DNA from 3 places in the Weissella sp. ESL1156 genome. Region 1 is predicted to be linked to each of the others. Evidence: riboswitches for the same ligand, from Rfam matches in the RefSeq annotation. Region 1 holds a riboswitch; each other region holds the start of a gene.
What was found. A riboswitch is a leader RNA that binds a small molecule or an ion and turns the genes downstream of it on or off. The one in region 1 is predicted to bind thiamine pyrophosphate.
Positions count from the first base shown of each region.

Region 2: another riboswitch for thiamine pyrophosphate. It lies ahead of thiS (sulfur carrier protein ThiS); the one in region 1 lies ahead of thiW (energy coupling factor transporter S component ThiW).
Region 3: another riboswitch for thiamine pyrophosphate. It lies ahead of thiD (bifunctional hydroxymethylpyrimidine kinase/phosphomethylpyrimidine kinase); the one in region 1 lies ahead of thiW (energy coupling factor transporter S component ThiW).

Region 1 is NZ_CP196372.1:29,770-35,192, forward strand. It holds gene gap (type I glyceraldehyde-3-phosphate dehydrogenase) at 1-137, shown strand, start outside; gene ACSKY2_RS00225 (phosphoglycerate kinase) at 244-1,464, shown strand; gene ACSKY2_RS00230 (LysR family transcriptional regulator) at 1,580-2,476, shown strand; TPP riboswitch at 2,526-2,627, shown strand; gene thiW (energy coupling factor transporter S component ThiW) at 2,729-3,244, shown strand; gene thiM (hydroxyethylthiazole kinase) at 3,241-4,089, shown strand; gene thiE (thiamine phosphate synthase) at 4,043-4,660, shown strand; gene ACSKY2_RS00250 (ATP-binding cassette domain-containing protein) at 4,786-5,423, shown strand, end outside.
Region 2 is NZ_CP196372.1:1,444,794-1,450,216, forward strand. It holds gene ACSKY2_RS07455 (hydantoinase/carbamoylase family amidase) at 1-929, opposite strand, end outside; gene ACSKY2_RS07460 (thiazole synthase) at 932-1,702, opposite strand; gene thiF (sulfur carrier protein ThiS adenylyltransferase ThiF) at 1,716-2,366, opposite strand; gene thiS (sulfur carrier protein ThiS) at 2,384-2,581, opposite strand; TPP riboswitch at 2,624-2,713, opposite strand; TPP riboswitch at 2,809-2,898, opposite strand; gene ACSKY2_RS07475 (DUF368 domain-containing protein) at 3,055-3,894, opposite strand; gene ACSKY2_RS07480 (GNAT family N-acetyltransferase) at 4,101-4,625, shown strand; gene ACSKY2_RS07485 (amino acid permease) at 4,761-5,423, opposite strand, start outside.
Region 3 is NZ_CP196372.1:414,611-420,033, forward strand. It holds gene ACSKY2_RS02055 (TraX family protein) at 1-374, opposite strand, end outside; gene ACSKY2_RS02060 (hypothetical protein) at 578-781, opposite strand; gene ACSKY2_RS02065 (hypothetical protein) at 760-933, opposite strand; gene ACSKY2_RS02070 (MFS transporter) at 953-1,711, opposite strand; gene ACSKY2_RS02075 (MTH1187 family thiamine-binding protein) at 1,995-2,294, opposite strand; gene ACSKY2_RS02080 (TenA family protein) at 2,348-2,968, opposite strand; gene thiD (bifunctional hydroxymethylpyrimidine kinase/phosphomethylpyrimidine kinase) at 2,965-3,783, opposite strand; TPP riboswitch at 3,856-3,953, opposite strand; gene ACSKY2_RS02090 (Sapep family Mn(2+)-dependent dipeptidase) at 4,048-5,423, opposite strand, start outside.

The DNA.
Region 1 (5,423 bases):
CTGTGTTTGATCCAACTTTGACTAAGGTTATCACAGTTGGTGATAAGCAATTAGTACAAACTGCTGCTTGGTATGATAACGAGTATGGTTTCACTTCAAACATGATCCGTACTTTGTTGCACTTGGCAACACTTTAATAGTTACTTAACTATTATTGAAAACGGGTGGTTTAGTAATAGTCTGAACCACCCGTTTTTTATATAAGATTCGTAGTATTTGAAGTAAAAAAGGGAGAAAATTTCCATGGCAAAGTTAACAGTTGAAGACCTAGAATTAAAGGGTAAGAAAGTATTGATGCGTGTTGACTTCAATGTACCGCTTAAAGAAGTTGATGGGCGTCAAGAAGTTGCAAACGATAACCGTATTGTTGCAGCATTACCAACAATTAAGTATGTTTTGTCACAAGGTGGACGAGCAATTCTATTCTCACACTTGGGACGCATTAAGAGCGAGGATGATAAGCCAGGACTTTCAATGAAGCCTGTGGCACAACGTTTGGCTGATTTACTTGGTCAACCCGTAACGTTTGTACCTGCTATTGAGGGTCCTGAGTTGGAAGATGCAATCAACAAGTTAGAAGATGGACAAGTGTTGATTTTCGAAAACACGCGTTATGCTGATGTTGTTGATGGTGAAGTTGTGAAGCGTGAATCTAAGAATGATCCTGCACTTGGTGCTTACTGGGCATCATTAGGTGATGTATTCGTCAATGATGCATTTGGAACAGCTCATCGTTCACATGCTTCTAATGCTGGAATTGCAGCAAATATTTCACAAACCGCGGCTGGTTACTTAATGGAAAAAGAGATTAAGTTCTTAGGTGGTGCTGTTGAAAATCCTAAGCGTCCATTCGTAGCCATTATTGGTGGGGCAAAGGTTTCTGACAAAATTACAATTATTCAAAACTTATTACAAAAGGCAGATAAAGTGATTGTCGGTGGTGGTATGGCATACACATTTGCTGCCGCTAAGGGTGAAAAGATTGGTGATTCTCTGTTTGAAGAGGACAAGGTTGAACTTGCTAAGCAATTGATTGCCGATGCTGGTGATAAGTTAATTCTACCTGTTGATGCAATAGCTGCAGATAAATTTGCAAATGATGCTGAGACTTACGTTGCAGAGGGTGACATTAAAGATGGTTACATGGGACTTGATATCGGTCCTAAGTCTGTAGAATTATTCAAATCAGTTCTTTCAGATGCAAAGACGGTTGTTTGGAACGGACCTATGGGTGTGTTTGAGATGGCAAACTTTGCAAAGGGAACTCTAGCAATTGGTGAAGAACTTGTTAAGGTTACTGCTAATGGTGCAACGACGATCGTTGGTGGTGGTGATTCAACTGCCGCCGTACAACAATTGGGTGTTGCCGATCAATTAAGCCACATTTCAACTGGTGGTGGTGCTTCTCTAGAATATCTTGAAGGAAAGACGTTGCCAGGAATTGCAGCAATTTCTGAAAAATAAATTTGATTAATTAAAAAGGAAGTCGGATTTTGTTATCTGACTTCCTTTTTAGTATGTCAACATTGATTGGTTTGTGGTAAACTATTCCAAACAGTAATGAATAAGGGGATATATTATGGATATTCATAAATTTGCTGTTTTTCTTGATTTGGCGGAAACGGGAAATTATTCTGAAACAGCAGACCGATTATATACAACACAGGGGAATATTTCAAAGCAAATTTTATCTTTAGAAAAAGAATTAAAGACACGACTTTTTAAACGTGAACATCGGCATATTTATTTGACAGAGTCTGGTCGTATTACAGAGATGTATGCTAAAAAAATTTTACATGAATTTTCGGCATTACAACAAACGTTAGAACAACATAATACAGAGTCAGATAATGTTTTAACGATTCATACCATGCCAACTTTTTCAAATTATCGTGGCTTTTCATTGATGAGTGCGTTTCATCAACGGTATCCAGAGATTACGTTACATTTTTCAGAAATAAAAGATAATTTATTGTTAGATTCTTTAAATAATAATCAGGCTGATATTGTATTTGGTCATTATACGTCTACAAATAATCAAACCATTGAAACGTTATTAACGGATCAGGATAATTTAGTTTGTATTCTTCCGGTAAATCATCCATTAGCAAATCATCAAATTATTTCATTAAACGATTTAATGTCAGAAGAATTATTGCTGCTTGAAGGAGAAGAGACATTAATTTTCAATAAATTAGGAGTCATGGGTGATAAAAAACAATTGGCATCTGCGGTATCATATCAAGGTGAAAGAATCGATATTATCTTAAACATGGTTTCAAATGGGATGGGAATTGCCCTAATGATGGAAAAAAGAGTTGATATGACAAATGATGGTCCATTAATTAAGCGTAAAATAGGAACAAATACAACAAGTAATTTTGGCTTTATGAGATGTAAACAAATGCATGAATCAAAGGCGAATGAATTATTTTGGAAATATATCACACAAGCAACTAATCACGATATTCTTTAAACGTATTTTTAATTGTTAATGTGTTACTATAATAATATAAAATTAAATAGATATCACAAAGGGGAGCTGTATTAGCTGAGAAAGAGATTATCTCTAAACCCTCCGTACCTGTTTTAGTTATTTAAGCGAAGGAATTGTGCATATAAGGCATTTTCATGGTCTCTTTGTGATTTTTTATTGCAAGGAGGCTTTTTTATTGAACGTTTTTTAGTCAACATCGCCAAACAAATTTTAAATTGAGGGAGAATATCAATGAATACAAATGTTAGGAAAATCACCTATTTAGCGATGATGATTGCCTTAGATGTCGTTTTATCACCAATTTTACGGATTGAGGGGATGGCACCAATGTCGAGTGTGATCAATATTTTGGCTGGCGTGTTAATGGGACCATTATATGCAACAATTATGGCAACGTGTTGTGGTATTATTCGAATGATGATGATGGGAATTCCGCCATTAGCATTGACTGGTGCAGTATTTGGTGCTTTATTAGCAGGTGTTGGGGCAAGGTTAACTCATAATATTTACGGTTCAATTATCGGTGAAATAATTGGAACAGGAATTATCGGATCATTAATGTCATATCCAGTAATGGTATTATTCACTGGAACAAAAACAGATTTATATTGGTTGTTGTATACACCAAGATTTTTGGGGGCAACTTTTATGGGTGCTATTGCCGCATGGTTAATTTGGCAACAGGCCAAGAAAATCACACTTTTTAAAGATATGATGCGCCTGTTTAATGGTAAAAAGGGGGCATGAAATTGACAGGAATCACAATACCCCTTCAAAAATCACCGCTCGTTCATTGTATTACGAATGCCATATCTGTTGAAACTGTTGCAAATGCATTACTCTATGTTGGTGCAAAACCAATTATGACAGAAGATGTGCGTGCTTTTGATGATTTAGCGAGTCAAACAGATGCTGTATTACTAAATCTTGGTAGTTTATCGCCTAATAAAGAAAAAAGCTTGTTAGCTGCTGGACAATTGGCTATGCAACAAAAACCATTTGTATTAGATGTTGTGGGAATTGCAAGTGCGACATCAGCTATGCAAATTGCACAAAAGTTAATGCTAATGCAGCCAACTGTTGTCCGTGGTAATATTTCTGAAATGCGCGCACTTTGTGGCTTAGCAACAAATAGCCGTGGTGTGGATGGCAGCATACTTGACCAGACAGATGAAGAAATAAGTCATTTGATTGCAGCACTACAAGCTCGCTCGTCACAATTAACCTATGTTGCCACTGGCGTAAAGGACATCGTTGTTTCAAAAAATAACGTTTGGGTACTTTCAAATGGTGTGGATGAATTAGATCGTTTTACAGGATCTGGTGATACATTAGGTGGGTTGATTGCAGCTTTCTTGGGGACAGACATGCCAACAGAGATGGCGACGATCTGTGCCATTAGTTATTTAAATATTTCAGGTGAACAGGCAAAACGAAAAGCAAGAACTTCAGGAATTGCAGAATTTCGACAATTATTCTTGAATGAATTATCAGTACTGGGTAGTGATGATCCGCATTGGATCAACAAGATAAGAGGGGTAAAAAATGGCAAAAGAATTATATCTAGTGACAGCTCGATATGGAGAATCTAAGGCAGAATTTTTGAGTAAACTTGAAATAGCTTGTGCTAATGGGGTCACCTTGGTTCAGTTACGTGAAAAAGAGTTATCAACAAGAGCTTATTATGAATTAGCATTGCAGGTAAAACAAATAACTGATAAGTATCATCTACCATTAATTATTGATGATCGTATTGATATTTGCTTAGCGGTTGATGCAAGCGGAGTTCATATTGGTGATGATGAATTACCTGTTGACGTTGCACGTCAATTGATTGGTCCTGAACGTATGCTTGGTGTATCTGCAAAAACAGTCACACGTGCAGTTGAAGCCGCTGAAAATGGGGCAGATTATCTCGGCACTGGTGCAATTTTTCCAACACAAACCAAAGTTGTCACAAAACAAACATCAATACCAACTCTCAAGGCAATTACAGCAGCAGTTAAAATTCCTGTATTTGCTATTGGTGGGATTAAAGAGGATAAAATTGCAACTTTTAAGGACACTAATATTATTGGCGTTGCAGTTGTTAGTGAGATTATGCAGGCAACAAATATAGCAGAAAAAGTGCAGCATCTTAAACGAGCACTTGAAACATTATAATTTTCAAAAGACTGAGTCAATTATGAATTAGTACCCAGTCTTTTTTATATACTTAAAGTATTTGCTATTATAAAAATTTATTGATGATTAAATTAATTCGTGAAGCAACGCAAAGGAGGATATTAATGATTGTATTCAAAGATGTTATCAAAACCTATCAAGAAAAAGAAGTCGTTAATCACCTTGATTTAACCATTTTATCTGAAGATTTTTTTGTTTTGGTTGGTCCAAGTGGTAGTGGTAAAACAACGATTTTGAAAATGATTAATCGTTTAATTGAACAAACTAGTGGTGATATCTATATAGATGATAAAAATGTTAATCAGATGGATATAAAAGAATTACGGCAAAATATTGGCTATGTTTTACAAAATATTGCACTATTTCCTAATCTGACCATTAGTCAAAATGCAGGTATCTTATTGGAATCTAAGGGAATAAAGCGTGAGCAACGGCAAATAATGGTCAACCAATTACTAGATAAAGTGGGATTACCACATGAACAATATGGTTCACGAATGCCAAGTGAATTGTCTGGTGGGGAACAGCAACGTGTGAGCATTGTACGTGCATTGATCGAAAAACCTGAAATAATTTTAATGGATGAACCTTTTAGCGCACTTGATCCATTATCTCGTAAACAATTGCAAGATTTAATTTTGTCATTGTACCAAGAGTTTAAACCAACGATTGTTTTTGTTACCCATGATATGCAAGAGGCTTTACGCTTAGGGACAAAGATTGGTGTATTAGTTGATGGTCA
Region 2 (5,423 bases), 540 kb from region 1:
TTTACCGTCACATGATCAAATTGTGCTATCATTGCTTTCATCGCTGTCACAAATGTGGCTAATAATTTGTCTGATTCATCCCGACAATCAATGGTAAACATGCAGGTTTCGGCAATGACATTACTCACATTAGGAGAGACATGCATTTCTCCAATGGTAAATGTTAGACTTTGTGATGATTGTCCGGCCAAATCATATAATTTTGTCATCAGATAACTTGCCGTTGCAACTGCATCTTGACGTTGTGCCATTGGTGTCGTACCAGCATGGTTTGCCTGACCATGCACCGTTACATCATAGCGATTTTGTGCAACAATGCCAGTCACTAAACCAATTGATTGGTGTGCCTGTGCCAGGCGCGGTCCTTGTTCAATATGTAGTTCCATAAAACTTGCTGGTAAAGACGCTCGCTGTCGACTCACACCAGACATTGCTTGTAATTGTTTGACTGCACTGCGTCTAGCTTGTTCAAATGTTATACCTGATTTATCAACTAATGATGTTACTTGCCGATGTCCTGTATAATAACTGGACCCAGTAAATGCTGCTGGAAAACGGCTACCTTCTTCTTCGCTAAAAGAAATTAAACGGAGCGGTTTTTTAGGTAAATAACCTTGTTGATAGACTTTTTGTATCGCACAAAATCCGCCCAGAATACCAAATAAACCATCATAACGACCACCTTGACGCACAGTGTCCATATGAGAACCCGTTGCAATCGGTGCAACTGTTTCTTGTCCCGGAAAATCTAGAGAAACATTGCCATAATCATCAACAGTGGCTTTTGCATGATATTTTTGACCAAGTAAAATTAAAGCACGTTGATTCTGCAACCACTGTTGATTATAAACGAGCCGATTTTGTCCAACTTCATCTGATGCATTGAACTGATCTAGCAAATCACCTAATTGTACAGTTTCATTCGACATAATTATTTACTAATACCCGTTATTGGTGAAGATGCCGCAGCTTTTTTATCCAAAACACGACCAAGATGTGCAAGATAGCCTTTTCGGCCTGCTTGAACAGCTAACTTAAAGGCTTCTGACATCAATGGTATATCACCAGCTGTTGCCATCGCTGTATTAGCCATTACTGCAGCGGCACCCATTTCCATAGCTTCAGCTGCTTGACTTGGACGACCAATACCGGCATCAACGATAATCGGTGCATCAATTTCGTTAATTAAAATTTGAATCAACGCTTTCGTTGCCAAGCCTTGATTCGTACCAATTGGCGCTCCTAATGGCATCACAGCTGCAGCACCTGCGGCCACTAACTTACGCGCAGCATTTAAATCAGGCAACATATATGGCATCACAATAAATCCTTCATCTGCCAAAACCTGCGTTGCTTTGATTGTTTCTTCATTATCAGGTAACAAGTAAGTTTTATCTGGTACAACTTCAAGCTTAATGAAATCACTACCACTTAATTCACGAGCAATACGTGCCATGCGGATAGCTTCTTCAGCATTCGTACAACCAGATGTGTTTGGTAAAATCGTGACATCTTCAGGAATATAATTCAAAATATTTTCTTCAGCTGCGTTCGTTCGGCGCAAAGCCATTGTAATAATTTGTGCGTCAGCATGATGAATTGCCGAATCAATTAATTCATATGAATATTTTCCTGATCCTAAAATGAAACGCGAAGAAAAATGGTGACCACCAATAATTAAATCATCATTACTTTCAACCATGATTATTTATCTCCTATTCTGCTAAAACGGGGCGCTTAGTTAATAACCGTAAGATGGCATTAGCCTCATGACCAGCACATACCATAACACGTGGTGCCATCAGTCCTTCAGCACCTTTACTATAACCATCTCCACAAATATAAACATTTGGTAACTGTTGTTTTGTTTTCATCTCATTAGTGACATGTAATCCTGCCATACCATTGCCCATAACAAGTGGCTTGTCAGGATAAAAGTTGGTTATACCATCCAATAACATCGCCTTGGCCATTGGGTTATCAAACGCCTCACAGACAATATCACAATCTGCAAATAATATTTCGATATTATCAGGCGTTATTTTGACCTGCTGGATATCAATATCAATAAATGGATTAAATTCTAATAAATTTTGCTTCAATGCCACAACTTTAGGTATCCCAATCTGACTAACTTTATATTGTTGCCGATTAAGATTACTCATTTCGATGGTATCAAAATCAATGATTGTTAAATGACCAACACCACTACGGGCAAGTGCAATTGCAATATTTGAACCTAAACCACCTGCACCAGCAATCGTAACTTGCGCATTTTGCAAAGGTTCCGTTGTACCAGCAACATTACGTGCTTTCATGCCCTCAAAGAAGTCGGCGACAGCTACGCCTTGAAATTTTGGTGTCATTTTATTTGTCCTCTTTTCTAACCACCACCAACAAAAGAAATTAGTTCAACATGATCATTTTCTGATAATCTTTGTGTCGCTAATTCTTCACGATGAATAATTTTGCCATTTAATTCCACGACAACATTTTGCATCATATCTGTTTTTTCTTGTAATAAATCGACTAGTGTCTTACCAGCCATATTTGCGATTTGTTCACCATTTAAAATAATCAAAAAAATACCCTCCTTTCTGATCACGAAAGAAGGGTATTTGTACACAGTCAAATATCGTACTTCCTTCGATCGTATTATCGACATCAGGTTCATGGGTATATTCTCAGCTTGACAGCACCCCAGACGATGGTTGTTTAGATTTTGTTTTTACCAATTGCTTTATGCAATCCTCGTAAAATATAAAAAGCAGCCTCTTTGTTTTCACAAAAAGACTGCCCATCAATTACTATGTTCGGACTGTATCTTCCTGCGCAGGTATTAACCAAATCAGGTTCAGTGGGTATATTCTCAGCTTGACAGCACCCCAGATACGTTAATTAACTTAACAAGATAACCATAGCACGTTTAATTATGAAACACAACTCATTATTGAAATCGCTTTCAATGATGAGCCGTTGCATGCATCATTTATCTTGTATCATACGACAAGTCACCACCTCAAATTTCACTACTATGAAATTCTAAACCACTATTTATGACCCCATCTCTGGCTTTACCATCTGCTCTAAACGACCCATCCACCAGCCCAATCCTGTGCCAAGAGCTAATAAGATAACTGCAAACATATAATGCCAAACAGTGAAACCAGTATAATCTATCGGGATAATCATCACTGTTGATGCCATCACAATACCAAAAATAATATGGAACAACTTGGCATAAGCAACTTTAAAAACATACGCCATGACTTTTGCAAATACTAAAACAATCACAATCAATCCTAAGAGAAGGGGGACCAATACCGTTAAATCACCGTTTTTAATACCATCACTCATTCCTTTGTATAGTCCTAAATAAATTAAAAAATTAGATGGACTCAATCCTGGTACAAGTAATCCTAATCCAATCAATGCACCAGCTAAAAACCAAGCGCCCATGCTGGGCTCAATGGTTGAAAATAATGGTCGGCCAAACCATAAGAATATTAACATCAAAATACACGCCATTATGGACAATGCGATATCCCATTGTGATCGTCCCATTTTTCCCGCTTCGTACCATAATGCTGGCACCGTTCCTAAAATAGCACCAATAAAGAACCAACGTGCAACACTTTCAATTTCTCCTAACATAAAGCTAATCAAAAATGATAGTAAAAAAATACCCAGCACTGCACCAATTCCAACTGGTAAGAAAAACCGGACATTTGCTTTAAAGTTTTTCAATGGATTTGCCATAAATAAAATTAAGCGTTCATATAATCCAAAGACGGCGGCAAGAGCACCACCACTAATGCCTGGTAAAATAAATCCTGATCCAATTAATGCACCTTTAACAGCACGGAAGATAATATCTCCTGGTCGTTTTTGCATTGATTATTTCCTCATTTCATGTCGTTTATCACTATATTCGTGTTCATGGCGATATAAATGGCCATTAATTATTATTATATCTAATCATTCCTTATAATAAGTTAAAAAATCACCGTTTTATTAGCTTATTTTTTTATAAACCAATTTTTTTAATTATTTGCTATAATGAAGTACAAAATTTCAATTATATCGGGAGGCGCATATCCATGTCATTAACTTATACGCGACAAGCAAAATTAACGGATGTTGATGCTATTTATCGTATTATTCAACAGGCAGTAGCCTATCTCGGCAGTCAAAATTCACCCCAATGGCAAGGATCAGCAGAGCCCCAACGAGAAGAATTTGTGCAAGATATTCAGAATGGCCTTGTCTATGTGCTCATCCATCATCATCAGGTGGCTGGTGTTGGTAAATTAGTGCCCGGACCTGAGCAAGCTTATGAGGACATTGATGGTTCATGGTTAGGTCATGAGTCACAATATCTCTGTCTACATCGCATTGCCATCGATGCAGATGTTCGTGGTCAAGGTCTCGCACATCATTTAATTCATGATCTAGTGATATTGTCATTAGAGCATGGCTATCGTGATATTCGGATTGATACCCATGAAATTAATCAGGGGATGCAAAAGACGGTTAAAAAAGCTGGTTTTCAATATCGTGGTCACGTGCTTATGCCTGTCCCAAATGGTGAACGACTTGCTTTTCAGCTACTATTAGAAGATTAGTCATCGTTATTAATAAAAACATCGGTCGTTTTGAACAGCTGAAAAGGACGGCAATCTATCAATTTGATTGGTAGATTGCCGTCCTTAAATGTCTTCCAAAAGACTGAAGCCTTTTATCTCACGCTTATTTTTCATTTATTCCTGACGCCGACGTTTTGACCACAAACTATAACCACCCAGTAACAAGATAAAGAATAGAATGGTTAGAAAGACTGATAATCTGGTTTCAACGTTAATTGCTAAAATAATTAACACAATGATAAAGAAAATAATCGTTAAATAACTTGTCGCCGGAAATAGTGGCATTTTATAGGGATTATTAATCGCTGCTTGTGTTTGCCTATATTTAATATGTGCAACCATAATCAGTAACCAAACAAAAATGAAACTCATTGTGGCAACACTGGTAATCATCGCAAATATTTTTGAAGGGAAGAAATAGTTTAATAAGACAACCACTAAGAACACAATCGATGATGCCAACATACCTGTAACAGGCACCATATTCTTTGACACTTTTGCTAGTGAATGAGGTGCTTGGCGATTTTTTGCTAGCACGTATAATGTACGTGACGTTGAAAAAATCGCTGAGTTCGCCGCTGATAAAGCAGCTGTTAAGACAACAAAGTTAACTAGCGTTGCTGCAAACTTAATCCCCATACCCGAAAACACCTGTACAAAAGGGGACTGTGATGTATCAATTTGATTCCAAGGATAAACTGACATAATAATCGCAATGGCCCCGACGTAGAATAAACCAATTCTCACGGGCACTGAATTAATTGCTTTTGGTAAATC
Region 3 (5,423 bases), 380 kb from region 1:
ACTTTCTCAAATTGATCAATACCAGCCATAAAGATGGTTCCAATAAACAGATCACGGAAAATGTTATTAATTAATTGCACTTGTTCAAAGCCAACGATTTGTTGGGTCAAGTTCATTAAAAGAGCCATGACGACCATACTGATGTATAAACGTAGCATATAGCTCTTTTTACTGTGGGTATGTGCGAAACCAACAACAGCCGTAAAAAAGAACAGTGTGGCAACAGGACGCCCAAACCAGTCCAACCAATTAGGTGCACCTAGTGGAGCAAAAGTTTGATGAAAATGGTCAATAACCATTAATACTAAACCAATTACCTTAATATCAAAAGTGGTTAATTGTAAAAATTTATTTTTTTGAATTTGAGTAGTCATCCAATTAACGTCTCCTGTTTCATTTATCGTAAAATCATTTTTCTACAAATGATATTATACACAAAATAATATAAAAAAAGCTACTATTTTTTGGCCAAAATGATAACTGAAAATTTTACGTGCATAAAATTATTAGTCACAACGGGTTTCTGACAATATAAAAAAGGTTAGTTCGTTTGAACTAACCTGCCGACAATAATATTTTATTTGTGATAAACTGGTTTCTTAATGAAAATCCAAATAAGTAATGAGACAATCAACATTACCATATAAATATTGAAGACAACCGATAGATTACCACCAGCTAATGACAAGATAATGGCTCCTGCTAAACTTCCAAACCCAAATCCTTGATAAATCAATGAATAATTCTGGCTATGATTCTTTAGACCAAAGTAGTCGCCCACCCGCCCACCATTGTTGGGTATACTGTAATCGTACCACCGAAGAAGAAGCCTACCGCCATCATTGCGGTATAGAATACAGGTACACTTAGATGAGAACTAAATGCTAATATTGCAACGGCAATAAAGGTTACCGTGTAAGATAAGATAAACATAGGTTTACGTCCAAATTTATCAGATAATGAGCCAATTAAGTGCATTAGCAATAGCAACTAAAGCAACGACGTTCGTTGCTTGGGCAATGTCCAATCCAGCTAAATTAGTCCCTAAGTTGGATGCAATCCCAGTTAGATAGACTGACAATGAAATCGTTAATAATGCAATAAATAACAAGTAAGCTTGAGGCTGACGTAACATTTCACTTGTTGTAAATTCATGATGCATACCATCATCCACAGTAGTAGCCTCTTTTACTTCAGGGGCATCATGGATAAACATCGCACCGCCGACAATAAGGATCATTGATAAAAATCCCCAACCCATTAAAGCATATGGAAGATTATGAACAATATTATTACCTAAAATAGCGGAATCAATATATTTAAAAACAAATGAACCTAAACCATAAAAAGCAACAGAAATACCGGAAATTAACCCAGTTTTTTCAGGAAACCACTTAATGGCATTTGAAAGAGTTACCATATAAGCGATACCATCAGCTGCCCCAAGCATAACACCTGCTGAAATATAATATAACCATAATTGGTTAGATGAATGAACACGTGAAGCAATAAAGACCGAAACACCAAATAAAATGCCAGTAGTTATCGTCACTTCACGCACACCAAACTTTTTAACTAAACTACCAACAAAGATTGTTGATAATGATAAGGCTAAAGCGCCAATTGAAAAAATCAATGAAATAGATCCCAAATGAGGCTGTACAGATGCTGTTTTACCAGTGGATGGATCAATGACTAATTGATGAAACATCTTCAAAATGGGTGTATTAAAAATACTCCATGCGTAAAAGTTCCCACACCTAATTGCACAAGAGCAGTACATTGCAAACGGTTTTGAAAACGCTTGCAAAAATAAATATAGTCCTATTTGCGGGATTTGTCTATAAAAACAATTTTAAAAAATGATTTCACGTTGATTTATAATTTCATATACAATACAAAAAGTGCATTAACGCGATTTGAATTTTTGATAATATTTCAAAAAAGTCACTAATCTAACTATTTCAGATTAGTGACTCTCAAGTTTAAATAAATTAACCTTCTAGTTTATGACTTAACTTCTGTAACTTTGTTTCAATCGTGTTTGTGTGTCCAGGACGAATATCTGCATTCAATGAAACATAGGCACGGATTCCCTGATCTGTTAGTGTTTGAATTGCTTTTTGCACTGTTCCCATAACGTCAGACCACTCCCCCTCAATTTCGGTTCCCATGGCTGTTGTTTTGTATGTTAGACCAGATTCTTCAATGACCCCAATAATGTCGTTAACGTAACTACTTAACTCATCTCCTACACCAAATGGTGCAATTGCAACTGAAATTAATGTGTTCATTTATTTGTCCTCCTCTTATTTATAGACACTTATAGTATATCATTCAATAATGATTAATGTTTCGCTGCCTGTTCCCAAAAAGATAATTCATATTGATAAGATGTTAAATACGTCTCTAAATAGGTTTGTTGTTGTTTTGTTGATAACGTCTGCCAATTTGGGACTTGTTGGTCAATAACTTGCCAACTCCAGTGCGTGAATGCAGTATAGTCAGGACTAGTATAATAAGATAACCAAGGTAAATACGTATTATTTTTTGTCGTGTTGATGAATTGTTGACCAATCAAATGATAAGACTCTGTACAAGGTAATAGCGCCAACATTGCATTTGTTGCATCACCACGTTTAATGGCTTGTTCCATATGATCGAGATATGCTAAGTTATGTACATCAGGTAGAATATCCAAACTTGCTGGACTAGCTAACAAGGCTTCATGAGCTAATTCTTCATCCGATGACTGTGGTTGAGCCGCCTGTTGTGATACGGTTAGTTTTTTTGTTGCTAAATCAAATAATTGTCCAAAATAATTTGTGTAATAGGTATCTTGGGCAACATAATAATCTCTTTGAGTTTGTGGCAAATTATCTGAAGCGATTCCCTGTACAAATGATGTTTGATAAATATTTTTTCGAATATCACTTGATTGTTCCAATAAATAATTATGAAAAATCATTTCTTTTCCTCCATTTGAACATCTACCCAATGATTTAAGGGACCATGTCCATGACCAACATTGATTGTCTGGCGAATGGCTTCATAAGTAAATTGCTTTGCTTTTGGCATAATATCCTTTAATGCGTACCCTTTAGCTAAGTTGGCAGTAATAAAGGCAGACAGTGTGTCTCCGGTTCCATGAGTTCGATTTGTTTTAATTCCTGGCATTGTTAACCATTCTGACGTACCATCAGCATATAGTATATAATCGACATATTCATTTTGTGAATTTGGGCGATGACCGCCCTTAATCAAGACATTTTGTGCACCCATTTTTTGTAATTTAATTGCCGCTTCTATGACATCATTATCAGTGACTAAAGTTTTTTTGACTAGGACTTCTGCTTCCGGTAAGTTAGGCGTAATTAGGAATGCAAGGGGTATTAATTCAGCTTTTAAAGTGTCAATGGCTTCATCACTCAATAAATGTGCGCCCCCTTTTGCAACCATAACTGGATCAACAACTAATTTACCAAAATTGTTTTTTTGCCAACCTTGAGCAACTGCATGGACACGATTAGCATCTAGTAAAGCGCCCGTTTTAGCGGCTTTAATATCTAAGTCATCCGCAATGCTTTTAAATTCTTCTAAAATAAACGTTGATGGAATTGTATACTGCCCTTGAACGCCATACGTATTTTGCGCAGTTAAACCAACAACAATTGTTGCAGCATAAACTTGTTGATTATGGAATGTTTTTAAATCAGCATTAATGCCTGCCCCTCCACTGGCATCTGTTGTCGCAATTGTAATGACCTGTGGTACTTCTATCATGATTCCTCCCAAATATGTGGTAACTAAAAAGCACAAATAATCAGGAAATCCTGGTTATTTGTGCTTGAAAATGCAAGTTTACCATTACTTTCCTTCGTTAGTCTTAACTAAACAGGTTCAAAGGGTCTGTTTTAAAAACATCTCAGCATAAAGCTCCCCTAGTAAATTATTTAATTACAACATGATTATTGCACTTAACATAGGACAAGTCAACGCTTTCATTATGCTTTAAACTTTAGATGGCTAATGGCAAAATAGTTTGTTTTATAAGTTATTGGCTAGTGCTAAAATTTCGGTGATTAAAATATTCAGTCCATTCTCATATAAGTCTAAATCAAAAGATTCATTTGCAGCATGAGCCGTTGATGGTTCATTAGTTGGTAAAACACCAAAGCCAACACCATTAGACATTAAACGTCCAAATGATGCTCCGCCGTTAACACCGGCTTCAGGCAATTGTCCAGTTACTGATTGATAAGCATTGGCCAATAATGTCACTAACTTATCCTCTGGATCGACGTAGTGTGGCACAAGTCCAGCCGGATCACGAACAATATTAGTTAACCATGGTTCGTCTTGGATAATTTGATCAATCGTTTGCTGCTCGTCAAAAGCTAATGAATAGCGGAAGTTTAGATTAATATGACCTGTCTCACCACGAACAAAGTCAGTTATGCCAATATTTTGACTTGTTTTACCAAGTTTTGGCTCGGTTTTACCATAACCCGAATGTTCACCATAAGGATCTTGATGTAACTTTTCACCAATAAATGCTAAAAATTTTGCAGCTTGTCCACTAAATGGGTAGTCTTTTAGAAAATTAGCTAAGTATGTCGCAGCATTTTTCCCAGTTTCTGGTCGTGCGGCGTGTGTTGCAATCCCTTGTAACTTTAATATGATGTTATTGTCATGTTCAGTTAGTGAACCAGAAACTTTGTGGCTATCGCAGTATTTTTGAAATGATGGCTTAACTTCAGTCGTTGATAGACCTGTTAGTATTGCTGTTGCAGACCCTGGTAGAACATTTGTTGCTGAACCACTGTGAAATGATAATAATTTTAGCGGTGCATCTGCATCGTTAGTTGCATCAAAATATAGATCTAGTTGACTAATACCTTTCTCACCATAAGAAAGATGAGCAGAGCCATCAGGTGAGAAACCATATTGTAATTGCCCTTCTTCAGCAAAATATTGATGCATATCAGCCCATTCACTTTCTTCATCAGTCCCGATAATAAAACGAATTTGATGCTTTAAAGGTAAATGTGCATCTTGTATTGCTTTAATTGCATAGTAAGTTAGCATAACAGCAGATTTCATATCGTCAGCACCACGTGCATAGATATGATGATCTGCTTTAATGGTTGGTACAAACGGTTCTGTTTCCCATTGATCAATATCATTAACGGGGACAACATCTACGTGTACAATGACGCCAATTGGTTGCTTGTCATTTTCCGGACCGATATAAATATAGCCAGCACGATTGCCAACTGTACCAATTTTTTCAAAGCCATCACGTTGTGCTAACGACATCATAAAATCAAGAGCTGCTTTTGGACCCGGTCCATAAGGTGCAGTCATCGTAGCGTTTGTATCGTCACGCACTGAGGGAATTTTTAATAAGCCAATTAAATCAT